2 regions of the Pediococcus ethanolidurans genome follow, and region 1 is predicted to be linked to the other one. Evidence: a T-box and tRNA genes for the amino acid it is inferred to sense, from the RefSeq annotation. Region 1 holds a T-box; the other holds one or more tRNA genes.
What was found. A T-box is a leader RNA that pairs with one kind of tRNA and senses whether it is charged. The one in region 1 lies ahead of ileS (isoleucine--tRNA ligase), so its partner is inferred to be a tRNA-Ile.
Positions count from the first base shown of each region.

Region 2: it has a tRNA-Ile gene. The T-box ahead of ileS (isoleucine--tRNA ligase) is inferred to sense a tRNA for this amino acid. The anticodon was not compared.

Region 1 is NZ_OZ061250.1:1,551,060-1,558,255, reverse strand. It holds gene AB3219_RS07745 (NUDIX hydrolase) at 1-32, opposite strand, end outside; gene AB3219_RS07740 (cold-shock protein) at 60-314, opposite strand; gene ileS (isoleucine--tRNA ligase) at 501-3,296, opposite strand; T-box leader at 3,345-3,559, opposite strand; gene AB3219_RS07730 (DivIVA domain-containing protein) at 3,558-4,400, opposite strand; gene AB3219_RS07725 (RNA-binding protein) at 4,414-5,205, opposite strand; gene AB3219_RS07720 (YggT family protein) at 5,255-5,515, opposite strand; gene AB3219_RS07715 (cell division protein SepF) at 5,520-5,939, opposite strand; gene ftsZ (cell division protein FtsZ) at 6,025-7,196, opposite strand, start outside.
Region 2 is NZ_OZ061250.1:1,186,902-1,194,097, forward strand. It holds rRNA gene AB3219_RS05810 (16S ribosomal RNA) at 354-1,931, shown strand; tRNA gene AB3219_RS05815 (tRNA-Ile) at 2,019-2,093, shown strand; tRNA gene AB3219_RS05820 (tRNA-Ala) at 2,107-2,179, shown strand; rRNA gene AB3219_RS05825 (23S ribosomal RNA) at 2,361-5,284, shown strand; rRNA gene rrf (5S ribosomal RNA) at 5,377-5,493, shown strand; tRNA gene AB3219_RS05835 (tRNA-Asn) at 5,500-5,572, shown strand; tRNA gene AB3219_RS05840 (tRNA-Thr) at 5,626-5,698, shown strand; gene AB3219_RS05845 (peptide MFS transporter) at 5,814-7,196, shown strand, end outside.

The DNA of each region.
Region 1 (7,196 bases):
TCATTTTTTACCACTTTTTCTTCAAATTTCATGAATGATTCCTCTAACTTATTTTAAATTTACTTTTCTTCTTTGTTTTCGGGTTGTTCAGTCTCTTCAGTTGTGGGCTCATTACTTACCAGACTCACTTTAACAGCTTGAAGTCCTTTGGCTCCTTGAACGACCAGCAGATTTACCTCGTCGCCTTCATGTAAGATTCTAAACCCTTCGCCCTCAATAGCGGAATAATGGACAAAAACTTCTGTGCCATCATCCAAAATAATAAATCCAAATCCTTTATCTTTATCGAAACTTTTGACTATTCCGTGTTCCATGAAACTCACTCCCCACTGGTCATTATCTCATTTTAACCTGCTCCTTTAAACATCATACTGATAATTCAGAAAAAAGTAAATTAATTACAGTCTGCATTGGTCACATCTTAATGGATAATAAAAAACAATCTCATCAGTTTTGTTGAATATCACAACAAATACTAGTAAGACTGTTTTTTCTCCCAACTAGGCTTCTAACCCAGTTTCAACTGTTTCCGGATAATTATCGCGAACAATTTTTGCGCACCGATCACATAATTCAGGATAGGCTGCATCTGAACCAATATCCGTTTTAGTCATTCGACAACGTGCACAAACTGATCCTTGCGCTGGCACAACTTTTACAGCCATACCATTAAATTGATCTGCATCTTCTGGTGCTTGATCTAAATCTTCAACTTCTAATTTCGAAATAATCAATAATAATCGTACATTTGTGTTTAAGTCATCCAGAAGTTTTTTAGTATCTTTGTCAACGTATAAATTGACTTGAGCTTCCATTGACTTACCGATCATTTTGGCATCTCGTGCTTCTTCCAAAGTTTTCAAAACATTGGAACGAACTGTTTTGAATTTTTCCCAGTTTGCAAAAATTGTTTCCTGATCATCAAACTGTTGTGCAACTGGCATTTCTGCTAATTGAACAAATTCTTCTGGTTCTTTCAAATATTCCCAAATTTCTTCGGTTGTATGTGGCAAAATTGGTGTCAATAATTTAGTTAAACCAACCAGAATTTCATAGAAAACAGTTTGCATTGAACGACGTGTCTGGCTCTTTTCAGGATCAATGTAAACAACATCTTTAGCAAAATCCAGATAAAAGGCTGATAAATCTGTAATCACAAAGTTCATCACTCGTTTGTAAATATTTAGGAAATCATATTTCTCATAATCATTCCGTAAAGTCTGAACTAACTTATTATATTTAATCAACATATATTTATCCGCTGATTCAAGATCCTGATAAGCCACTCGATCAGTCTTTGGTTCATAATCTGTGGTATTAGCTAACAAGTAACGTAATGTATTCCGTAGTTTTTTATAACTATCAGAGATCTTCACGAAGTTCTCCATTGATACCCGAACATCTGAAGATGAGTCAACTGAAGCTACCCATAAACGAACAATTTCAGCACCCATTTTTTTAATCACTTCACTTGGCACAATTGTGTTACCAAGTGACTTACTCATCTTATGACCTTGACCATCAAGTGTGAATCCTTGCGAAACAACCTGTTTATATGGTGCCTTGCCCGAGACCGCTACACTCGTAATCAAACTAGAATTAAACCATCCACGATATTGATCAGATCCTTCAAGATAGAGGTCTGCTGGATAAGTAAGATAATCACGTTCTGCCAAAACGCCTTGATGAGAAGAACCAGAATCAAACCAAACATCCATAATATCTGTTTCTTTAGTAAATTTACCATTTGGTGAATGTTCACTTGTAAAGCCTTCTGGCAATAAATCTTTAGCTTCACGATCAAACCAAATATCTGAACCATACTTTTCAAATAAGTCTGCAACATGACTGATAGTTTCTTTAGTCATGATTGCCTCACCATCTTCACCATAAAAGATTGGTAAAGGCACACCCCAAACTCGTTGACGTGAAATTACCCAGTCGCCACGATCACGAATCATATTATAAAGCCGTTTTTGTCCCCAGTCTGGTGAAAATTTAACGTCATCAATTGCGTTTAAGATTTGATCACGAATTTTATCAACTGAAGCAAACCACTGCGGTGTTGCACGGAAAATAACGGGTTTCTTTGTTCGCCAGTCAAATGGATAGCTATGTTTGTATGGCATATAATCTAATAATAAATTGGCTGCTTTTAATTTATCTAAAGCGATTTTATTGGCATCTTCGTAGAAAACACCGGCAAAATCATCACCAGCTTCATCTGTCATGTAACCTTGGTCATTAACGGGAACCAGAATGTCCAAGCCATATTGCATGCCGACACGGAAGTCATCTTCACCAAATCCAGGAGCTGTATGAACTAGCCCAGTTCCGGCATCTAAGGTTACAAAATCACCAAGCATCACCACTAACTTACGGTCGGGATAAAACGGATGTTGGGTCAAAACACGGTCTAAATCAGCACCTTTGACATTTTTCAAAACTTTTACATTTTCCCAACCAAACTTTTCTGCAACATTATCAACTAATTCTGCTGCAATAACAAATTTCCGTGTTTCTCCTTCAGGTTGAACAACAGCATACTCAAAACTAGCATCAATTGTCACACCTTCAGAAGCAGGAATAGTCCACGGTGTCGTTGTCCAAACCACAAGATAAGTATCTGTATCTAACACACCCTTACCATCGACAACCTGTTCTGCAAAGAAAGCAGAAGGAGATGTCACATCATGGTATTCAACTTCTGCTTCAGCCATTGCTGATTCAGATGACCAAGACCAAAATACAGGTTTTTTACCTTTATAAATTAAGCCTTGTTCTGCCATCTTGCCAAAAGTACGAATTTCTTGAGCTTCAAACTCTGGTTTCAAAGTTAAATAGGGATTATCCCACTCACCGGCAACTCCTAATCGCTTAAAGTCTGCCTTTTGCATAGCGACTTGTTTTAAAGCATAGTCCCGACAAAGCTTACGAAAAGCGGTCGTGGACATTTTTTTTCGATCATAACCTTCTTTGGTTAATTGCTGTTCAATTGGTAGTCCATGTGTATCCCATCCAGGAACATATGGTGATCGATACCCAGACATGGACTTGTAACGAACAATAATGTCTTTAGAAACTTTATTCATTGCATGTCCCATATGAATATTACCATTAGCATATGGAGGGCCATCATGTAAAACAAAGGTTGGTTTCCCTTCGTTTAACTTTTGTCGTTGTTCGTAAAGCTTATTTTCCTCCCAAATCTGTTCACGTTTAACTTCATTAACAGGTAAATTACCGCGCATCTTAAATTTTGTTTTACCTAAATTAAGTGTATCTTTTACACGCATTAACTTTCACTCCTTAAATTATTTTTTGATATAAAAAAAGACCTCGTCACAAGGGACGAAGTCTTCGTGGTACCACCCAAATTTGAAAACATTTATGTGTGTTTTCCTTAATTCAATAACGGCTTTTAAACCGATCAAATCTACGTTTAGTCAATTTGATGTCTCAGAGATGATATTTTAAGTGGATTCTGATTAGCCTTTCATCAATTCGCTAACTCGCTGCCAGTTTGCCACCTACAATGTGTTCTCTTCAAAGAAAATCTATTTATTTTTAGCGTTAACATGAAGTCCCGAATTTTCGTGAGTCTCAGAACTTAGTTTGTCATCTGGAAACACAACCACCGTCTCAGACACAGCTTTATCACTCTCAGCTTCAGTTTCAGCAACATCCTGTGCTTCAGTCTGTGTCTTCGTTGCTTCTTTAACCTCTTTCGCTGAGGTGCCGCTTTGCTGTACCTGATTATTTTCTTCGCTAGTTGTTTCAACCGCTGGAGTTATATCTCCAGGATCTTCTTCATCAACTGAGTTTACTCTTGATTCTTTGATCTTGTCAAGGGTTCCAGTACGTAACATAGCTTCTTTTAAATCACTTACTTGGACGTTCTGATCTTCTTTCAGAATACTGTCCCACTCACTACCATTAATCATTTGCAGTTGTGAATCGACCAAAACTTGAACACGTTGGCGATATAATCGGGCGTTTTTTCTTAATTCATTCGTAGCTAAAATAAGTTTTTTAGCCTTTTCAGCCTGCTCATCAATAACTGCCTCAGCACTTACTCGTGCCTTTTGAACCATACCATCAGCTTGTTTCTGAGCTTCTTCAGCTGTCAATTCGGCTTCTCGTTTAGAACTACTTTTAACTTTATCAGCCGCATCTTGAGCAACTAAAATTGACTTATTCAGTGATTCTTTCATATCGTCAAAATACTCAAGTTTTGTTTCTGCGTTCTCAACTTCTTTTTGCAAAGCTGAGATTTTGTCTAATGCCTGTCGATATTCAATTGCAACTTGTTGTAAAAATTCATCAACTTCATTGGGATTATATCCGCGCATCTTATTCGAAAATTGTTTGTTCTGAATATCTACCGGATCTAAAGACATACTGATTCCTCCATTATTTTTTCTTTTTGCTACTAATAACTGAAATTAAAATTCTGATTTTGTTCTTTTTTGTCATGCCTTCAACACTATCTAGTCGGATTCGGCCATAACCACGAACCGACAACAAGTCATTAGCAACCAGTTCAAAATCTGGTCGCTGATGCAACTTCCAGTTTAAAGTTACCTTTCGTTCTTCTAATAGCTCTTTGGCATGATTTCGTGATAAATGGAACCCTTCAGCAATCACAGCATCAGCTCTTAAAGAAGCCACTGTCGTACTTCCAGATTCCCAATCATTCTCTGGTTCAATTACTTCATCTAGATTCTTAGGGGCCAAGCGAACTTTTATATTACCAATTTTACTAACCTGTGATAAAAAGAATTCCCCCATCTCTGTTTTAACAAAAAACTGCCACTCGTCACCATTTGAAATAATATCTCCAAAAGTATCTCGTTCAACGCCCATATTGGCAAGCGTTCCCAGTACATTACGATGATGAATTTTGGCAAATTTCACTGGATAGCCAATACTTACCAAAGTAATATTAAAATCCGCTTGTTCCGGTGTAAAATAATCCGGAAAAATAATTACACGTTGCATTTCGGCATTAAGATATCCGCCAAAACTCTGCGACTTAATATTATCTAACCGATTTACAAGTGTTTTTAAAATAAAACTTTCTCGTGGATTGAGGAAATTGGTTAAAACAAAACGATTCTGATCGCGAACTTCTTGAATCCAACCGGTTGCTTCTTCCACAAACGGTGCTTCCTCAGGACGAAAATGTTGCATAATATTGTCCATCTTTAGTTATTCCCCTTAAAAATATTAACTAACATATCTGTAAATTAATTTAATAGAAAAAGCTACTAAGAACTGCAACTCCGTACTGCGCCATTTCAAGTACCAAAATCGCCACGATCGGTGAAAAATCCAATCCAAAAATCGGTGGAATAAATCGAAATACCTGTAAATAAGGCACACAGATTTTGGCTAACCATTGGCCAAGTTTAGTTTGATATGCTCCTGGAAACCAAGACATCAAAACAAACACGAAAATCAATAACATATATAACTGAATAAGTTTACTTATAATTGTAAATAAATAGACCAAATGTTTACTCCTTATTTAGATTGTCGTTACTCAAATCTCCATTTTGGATATTTGAATACAAGCTACCATTGATTTCAAAGCTCTTTGGTGTACACAGAAAAATCTGTGTTCCCACTTCTTCAATTGAACCATCAATTGCAAACAAAGTTCCCGATAAGAAATCAACAATTCGTTTAGTTTGTTCGTTATCAATGCGCTCAAAATTTAAAATAACCGCTTGTCCCGCAATCAACTGTTTTGCCGCTTCTTTTGCATCACTAAAAATTCGTGGTTCAAATAGTGCAATCTGACTTTTAGAGCCCGAAACATTATCCATTGTCGTCACCTTATTATCAGTATCCGTTACAGGATCGTTCTCAGAGTTTAATGTTTCTTGATCTTCATCCAATCCGAATAACTTATTAAATCGATCATTTAATGCCATACAGATCGCCTCCTAATAATGACGCTGTATCAAAGAACTGGGACAAAACAGTCGTCTTGTTCCCAGTCCTAAAAATAATATTCAATTATTTACGACGACGCTTAAAGAATGGTGGTGTATCAACACCCTTATCACCATCATTATCAGAATCATTAAAGACATTAAAGTCTTTTTTTTCAATATCTTTAAATTCACTATCATCTTCAACAGAAGTTGGTCGAACACCATTTGTATTTGATTGACGTAATTGCCAATCGCCAAATGGGTCGTCTTTCTTTGAAGCTTTTTCTTCTGTTTTTGGTGCCGCACTACTTACACTTGTATTATTGAATGCAGGCGTTGAAGTGGTTGAATTAGATGTTGAAGGTGTTTCAAAACTTGTTCGTGCTGATGCTCGATGCATTGTTCGTTCATTTTTCTTATCAATCCCTGTTGCAATCACAGTGACACGAACTTCGTCTTTCATGTTTTCATCGATTGAAGTACCAAAGATAATGTTGACATCATCTGTAGCTGCTTTCGAAACAATCTCTGAAGCTGCTTGTGCTTCGAATAAGGAAAGATCTGGTCCACCAGTAATATTTAAGAGCACTTGTTCGGCACCATCAATTGAAACTTCAAGCAATGGCGAAGAAATAGCCTTCTTTGTTGCTTCCTCTGTACGGTTTTCACCATTTGCAGAACCAATTCCCATCAAAGCAGAACCCTGATTGGACATAACAGTTTTAACATCAGCAAAATCCAAGTTGACGTAACCTGGAGAAGTGATTAAATCAGAAATTCCCTGAACACCTTGACGCAAAACGTTATCTGCTTCACTAAAGGCTTCCATCATTGGTGTCTTTTTATCAACCATTTCTAATAAGCGGTTATTGGCAATGATAATTAAGGTATCCACTTGTTCTTTCATTTGTGCAACACCTTCGGCAGCAAAACGAGCTCGTTTTGGTCCTTCAAAACTGAAAGGACGGGTAACAACGCCCACTGTTAAAGCACCTGTTTCTTTAGCAATCTTAGAAACTAGAGGTGCAGCACCAGTACCGGTACCACCACCCATTCCAGCAGTGACAAAGACCATGTCCGCACCTTCAAGTGCTGAAGAAATTGTTTGTTCACTTTCCTGAGCCGCTTTTGTCCCAACTTCAGGAGTTGAGCCTGCGCCCAAACCTTTTGTCAACTTAGGTCCTAATTGAATTTTTGTCTCAGCCTTTGATTGTTTTAAAGCTTGCACATCAGTATTAGCAACAATAAATTCAA
Region 2 (7,196 bases), 360 kb from region 1:
CTTTCAAAATCTAGAATTGTGTTTGGTTAAAATCAATAGATGCAAATTTTGGGTATTGACCGATCGGGTATTCTTTGGTTATACTAGTACACGTTGCTTAGATAACAGCGCGTTAAACAAAAGATAATCAAAAAAGTTTTTGTTGACGTTCTTAATTAAAAATGCTATTATTATATAGCTGTCAAAAATTAAGATTGTTTTTTAAACAGCCAAGTAGACCTTTGAAAACTGAACAAAGTTTCGACGAAACAAAATGTGCAGGGTCTTCAAATGAAAATTTTGAAGCAAACAATTTGCGAAGTCAATTCGCTTTAAACAATGAAACAACAAATGAGCTTGTTAAAACTCAAGTATAATATGAGAGTTTGATCTTGGCTCAGGATGAACGCTGGCGGCGTGCCTAATACATGCAAGTCGAACGCACTTTCGTTAATTGATTTTGAGATGCTTGCATCGAAGATGATTTTAACTATAAAGTGAGTGGCGAACGGGTGAGTAACACGTGGGTAACCTGCCCAGAAGTGGGGGATAACACCTGGAAACAGATGCTAATACCGCATAACAAAATTAACCGCATGGTTGATTTTTAAAAGATGGCTTCGGCTATCACTTCTGGATGGACCCGCGGCGTATTAGCTAGTTGGTGAGATAAAGGCTCACCAAGGCAGTGATACGTAGCCGACCTGAGAGGGTAATCGGCCACATTGGGACTGAGACACGGCCCAGACTCCTACGGGAGGCAGCAGTAGGGAATCTTCCACAATGGACGCAAGTCTGATGGAGCAACGCCGCGTGAGTGATGAAGGCTTTCGGGTCGTAAAACTCTGTTGTTGGAGAAGAACGTGTGTGAGAGTAACTGCTCATGCAGTGACGGTATCCAACCAGAAAGCCACGGCTAACTACGTGCCAGCAGCCGCGGTAATACGTAGGTGGCAAGCGTTATCCGGATTTATTGGGCGTAAAGCGAGCGCAGGCGGTCTTTTAAGTCTAATGTGAAAGCCTTCGGCTTAACCGAAGAAGTGCATTGGAAACTGGGAGACTTGAGTGCAGAAGAGGAGAGTGGAACTCCATGTGTAGCGGTGAAATGCGTAGATATATGGAAGAACACCAGTGGCGAAGGCGGCTCTCTGGTCTGCAACTGACGCTGAGGCTCGAAAGCATGGGTAGCGAACAGGATTAGATACCCTGGTAGTCCATGCCGTAAACGATGAATGCTAAGTGTTGGAGGGTTTCCGCCCTTCAGTGCTGCAGCTAACGCATTAAGCATTCCGCCTGGGGAGTACGACCGCAAGGTTGAAACTCAAAAGAATTGACGGGGGCCCGCACAAGCGGTGGAGCATGTGGTTTAATTCGAAGCTACGCGAAGAACCTTACCAGGTCTTGACATCTTCTGCTAACCTAAGAGATTAGGCGTTCCCTTCGGGGACGGAATGACAGGTGGTGCATGGTTGTCGTCAGCTCGTGTCGTGAGATGTTGGGTTAAGTCCCGCAACGAGCGCAACCCTTATTATTAGTTGCCAGCATTAAGTTGGGCACTCTAGTGAGACTGCCGGTGACAAACCGGAGGAAGGTGGGGACGACGTCAAATCATCATGCCCCTTATGACCTGGGCTACACACGTGCTACAATGGACGGTACAACGAGTTGCGAGACCGCGAGGTTTAGCTAATCTCTTAAAACCGTTCTCAGTTCGGACTGCAGGCTGCAACTCGCCTGCACGAAGTTGGAATCGCTAGTAATCGCGGATCAGCATGCCGCGGTGAATACGTTCCCGGGCCTTGTACACACCGCCCGTCACACCATGAGAGTTTGTAACACCCAAAGCCGGTGGAGTAACCTTCGGGAGCTAGCCGTCTAAGGTGGGACAGATGATTGGGGTGAAGTCGTAACAAGGTAGCCGTAGGAGAACCTGCGGCTGGATCACCTCCTTTCTAAGGATATTTAGAAACGGAAACCTACACATTGTCGAAACTTTGTTTAGTTTTGAGAGGTCTACTCTCAAATGTATATACGCGCACGGGCCTATAGCTCAGCTGGTTTAGAGCGCACGCCTGATAAGCGTGAGGTCGATGGTTCAAGTCCATTTAGGCCCATAGATACATTTTTGGGGAATTAGCTCAGCTGGGAGAGCGCCTGCCTTGCACGCAGGAGGTCAGCGGTTCGATCCCGCTATTCTCCATTGACGGTTTTACCGTCGAATTTGTTCTTTGAAAACTAAATAATATCGAAAAATTTTCTAATTTTAATTATTTATTATAATGTAATTAAACCGAGAACACTGCGTTTTATAGAGTTTTAAAACAAGATTAGTTCAAAAAATAATCGCTAAACTCAAAACCACTTTACCGCAGGTAAAGTTAGGTTAAGTTATAAAGGGCGCATGGTGAATGCCTTGGTACTAGGAGCCGATGAAGGACGGGACTAACACCGATATGCTTCGGGGAGCTGTAAGTAAGCTTTGATCCGGAGATTTCCGAATGGGGAAACCCAACAACATTAATCCGTTGTTACCACCACGTGAATACATAACGTGGTTGGAGGTAGACGCGGGGAACTGAAACATCTCAGTACCCGCAGGAAGAGAAAGAAATATCGATTCCCTAAGTAGCGGCGAGCGAACGGGGAACAGCCCAAACCAGGAAGCTTGCTTCCTGGGGTTGTAGGACTGAACATTTGAGTTACCAAAGATTTTCATAGCCGAACAGTCTGGGAAGACTGGCCAGAGCGGGTGATAGCCCCGTAGGCAAAATGAAGATCCCTCAGTTCAGGATCCTGAGTACGGCGGAACACGTGTAACTCCGTCGGAATCCGGGAGGACCATCTCCCAAGGCTAAATACTCCCCAGTGACCGATAGTGAACCAGTACCGTGAGGGAAAGGTGAAAAGCACCCCGGAAGGGGAGTGAAACAGTTCTTGAAACCATGTGCCTACAAGAAGTCAGAGCCCGTTAAGGGGTGATGGCGTGCCTTTTGTAGAATGAACCGGCGAGTTACGTTTACATGCCAGGTTAAGTTGAAAAAACGGAGCCGCAGCGAAAGCGAGTCTGAATAGGGCGACTGAGTATGTAGATGTAGACCCGAAACCAAGTGACCTACCCATGTCCAGGTTGAAGGTGCGGTAAAACGCACTGGAGGACCGAACTCGTGTACGTTGAAAAGTGCTGAGATGAGGTGTGGGTAGCGGTGAAATTCCAAACGAACTTGGAGATAGCTGGTTCTCTCCGAAATAGCTTTAGGGCTAGCCTCGGATTAAGGATCATGGAGGTAGAGCCACTGTTTGGACTAGGGGCCCGTCTTGGGTTACTGAATTCAGATAAACTCCGAATGCCATTGATTTATGTCCGGGAGTCAGACGGTGAGTGATAAGATCCATCGTCGAAAGGGGAACAGCCCAGACCACCAGTTAAGGTCCCTAAATATATGTTAAGTGGAAAAGGATGTGGAGTTGCATAGACAACTAGGATGTTGGCTCAGAAGCAGCCATCATTTAAAGAGTGCGTAATAGCTCACTAGTCGAGTGATTCTGCGCCGAAAATGTACCGGGGCTTAAACATATTACCGAGACTGTGGATGCCACCGTAAGGTGGCGTGATAGGAGAGCGTTCTAAGGGCAACGAAGGCAGACCGTGAGGACTGTTGGAGCGCTTAGAAGTGAGAATGCCGGTATGAGTAGCGAAAGACAGGTGAGAATCCTGTCCACCGAATGACTAAGGTTTCCTGGGGAAGGCTCGTCCACCCAGGGTTAGTCGGGACCTAAGTCGAGGCCGAGAGGCGTAGACGATGGATAACAGGTTGAGATTCCTGTACTAGTTAAACTTGTTTGAACAATGGAGGGACGCAGGAGGCTAAGGAATGCGCACGGTTGGATATGTGCGCCCAAGCAGCAAGTCTGATTGAGAGTTAAATGCTTTCAGTCTTAAGGACAAGCTGTGATGGGGAGTGAAATTTAAAGTAACGAAGTTCCTGATGTCACACTGCCGAGAAAAGCTTCTAGTTAGAGTTTAACTACCCGTACCGCAAACCGACACAGGTAGTCGAGGAGAGTATCCTCAGGTGAGCGAGAGAACTCTCGTTAAGGAACTCGGCAAAATGACCCCGTAACTTCGGAAGAAGGGGTGCTGATCGCAAGATCAGCCGCAGTGAATAGGCCCAGGCGACTGTTTATCAAAAACACAGGTTTCTGCAAAATCGTAAGATGACGTATAGGGGCTGACGCCTGCCCGGTGCTGGAAGGTTAAGTGAATGAGTTAGCTTCGGCGAAGCTTTGAAATGAAGCCCCAGTAAACGGCGGCCGTAACTATAACGGTCCTAAGGTAGCGAAATTCCTTGTCGGGTAAGTTCCGACCCGCACGAAAGGCGTAACGATCTGGGCACTGTCTCAACGAGAGACTCGGTGAAATTATAATACCCGTGAAGATGCGGGTTACCCGCGACAGGACGGAAAGACCCCATGGAGCTTTACTGTAGCTTGATATTGAGTGTTTGTACAGCTTGTACAGGATAGGTAGGAGCCATAGAAACCGGAACGCTAGTTTCGGTGGAGGCGTTGGTGGGATACTACCCTCGCTGTATGAACCCTCTAACTCGCGCCACTAAGCGTGGCGGAAGACAGTGTCAGGTGGGCAGTTTGACTGGGGCGGTCGCCTCCTAAAGAGTAACGGAGGCGCCCAAAGGTTCTCTCAGAATGGTTGGAAATCATTCGCTGAGTGTAAAGGCAGAAGAGAGCTTGACTGCGAGACAGACAGGTCGAGCAGGGACGAAAGTCGGGCTTAGTGATCCGGTGGTACCGTATGGAAGGGCCATCGCTCAACGGATAAAAGCTACCCTGGGGATAACAGGCTTATCTCCCCCAAGAGTTCACATCGACGGGGAGGTTTGGCACCTCGATGTCGGCTCATCGCATCCTGGGGCTGTAGTCGGTCCCAAGGGTTGGGCTGTTCGCCCATTAAAGCGGTACGCGAGCTGGGTTCAGAACGTCGTGAGACAGTTCGGTCCCTATCCGTCGCGGGCGTAGGAAATTTGCGAGGATCTGTCCTTAGTACGAGAGGACCGGGATGGACATACCGCTGGTGTACCAGTTGTTCCGCCAGGAGCATCGCTGGGTAGCTATGTATGGATGAGATAAACGCTGAAAGCATCTAAGTGTGAAACTCGCCTCAAGATGAGATTTCCCATTCCATTTATGGAAGTAAGACCCCTGAGAGATGATCAGGTAGATAGGTTGGGAGTGGAAGTGTAGTGATACATGGAGCGGACCAATACTAATCGGTCGAGGACTTAACCACAAAGTGGTGTTCTCAAAGAGAAGGATTCGATATTATTTAGTTTTGAGAGAATAAATTTCTTTCACACGAGCCACGAAGGTGGATCGGAGAAGTGTGGTGGCGATAGCGAGAAGGATACACCTGTTCCCATGTCGAACACAGAAGTTAAGCTTCTTAGCGCCGAGAGTAGTTGGGGGATCGCTCCCTGCGAGGGTAGGACGTTGCCATGCGAATATTCCGGCATAGCTCAGTTGGTAGAGCCCCTGACTGTTAATCAGGTTGTCGACGGTTCGAGTCCGCCTGCCGGAGTAGTGATAGATGTTAACCTTCTCAATTGAAAGTTAGCATCTTTTTCTATACCTGCCGGCTTAGCTCAGTTGGTAGAGCATCGGTATCGTAAACCGAGGGTCGGGTGTTCAAGTCGCCTAGCCGGCATTGAGAAAGACACCGCTTATGGTGTCTTTTGTTATTTTTAGGAGTATTTGGGAAGCTTCACTACTAAAAATAATGCACATTTTATTACCAAGAGATGTTTGGAGGAAGAAATAAATTGAATAACCAAAGCGATGTAAGCAATGACAAGTCCTTCTTTGGGCAACCACGAGGATTATCGACATTGTTCTTTACGGAGATGTGGGAACGTTTCAGCTACTATGGTATGCGTGCCATTCTGCTGTTTTATATGTATTATGCGGTATCAAAGGGTGGACTTGGCTTTAGCCAAACTACTTCTGCTTCTGTGATGTCCATCTATGGTTCACTGGTTTATCTAACTAGTATAATTGGCGGATTTGTCAGTGACCGTATATTGGGACCAAGAAAAACAGTATTTTGGGGTGGCGTTTTCATTATGTTAGGTCATATTGCCCTAGCATTGCCGTTTGGTGCCCCAGCGCTGTTTATCTCAATTGCTCTGATTGTTGTGGGAACTGGATTACTAAAACCAAATGTTTCTGAAATGGTTGGGGGCTTATATACAGAAGAAGATATTCGCCGTGATTCCGGCTTTAGTATTTTTGTTTTCGGAATTAACTTGGGTGCTTTAATCGCGCCGTTACTCGTTGGTTGGGTTGGTGCCCATGTAAACTTTCACGTTGGCTTCTCACTGGCAGCTATTGGAATGTTCTTTGGTCTTCTTCAATATTATTTGGGCGGAAAGAAATATTTGAGTAAGGATAGTTTATATCCTTCCGACCCGCTTGAACCTGAAGATGCACATAAGCTTGGTTGGCAAGTTACTGTTGGTGTCGTAATATTTGCATTGATTCTCGGCGTTATGAAACTTGCAAATGCCATGACGATCGATAACGTTGTGTTACTTTTAAGTCTGGTTGCGGTGGCAACACCAATCATTTATTTCGTGTTAATTTTCTCAAGTAATAAAGTTACGAAAATAGAACGATCTCGCCTTTGGGCTTACGTCCCATTGTTCATTGCCGCCGTTATTTTCTGGGCAATTGAAGAGCAAGGATCGGTTGTTCTTGCTTTATATGCGGCACAGCGAACACAATTGCATTTAGGACCAATTACATTGGCTGCTTCTCAGTTTCAGTCTTTGAATCCATTATTTATTATGCTATACACACCATTCTTTGCTTGGATGTGGCTTAAGATGGGAAACAAGCAACCTACTTCTCCACATAAGTTTGCATATGGTTTGGCGTTTGCCGGAATTTCATATTTGTTTATTGCTTTACCCGGTATTTTATTTGGAACAGCTGGAAAAGTTAATCCATTGTGGTTAGTGGGAAGCTGGGCTATTGTTGAAGTAGGTGAAATGTTAATTTCTCCTATTGGCCTTTCTGTTACCACAAAATTAGCTCCCAAAGCTTTCAGTTCTCAGATGATGAGTATGTGGTTCTTAGCAGATGCTGCTGGCCAGGCAATCAACGCACAGATTGTTCGTTTTTATACCAATGCAACAGAAGTTCCT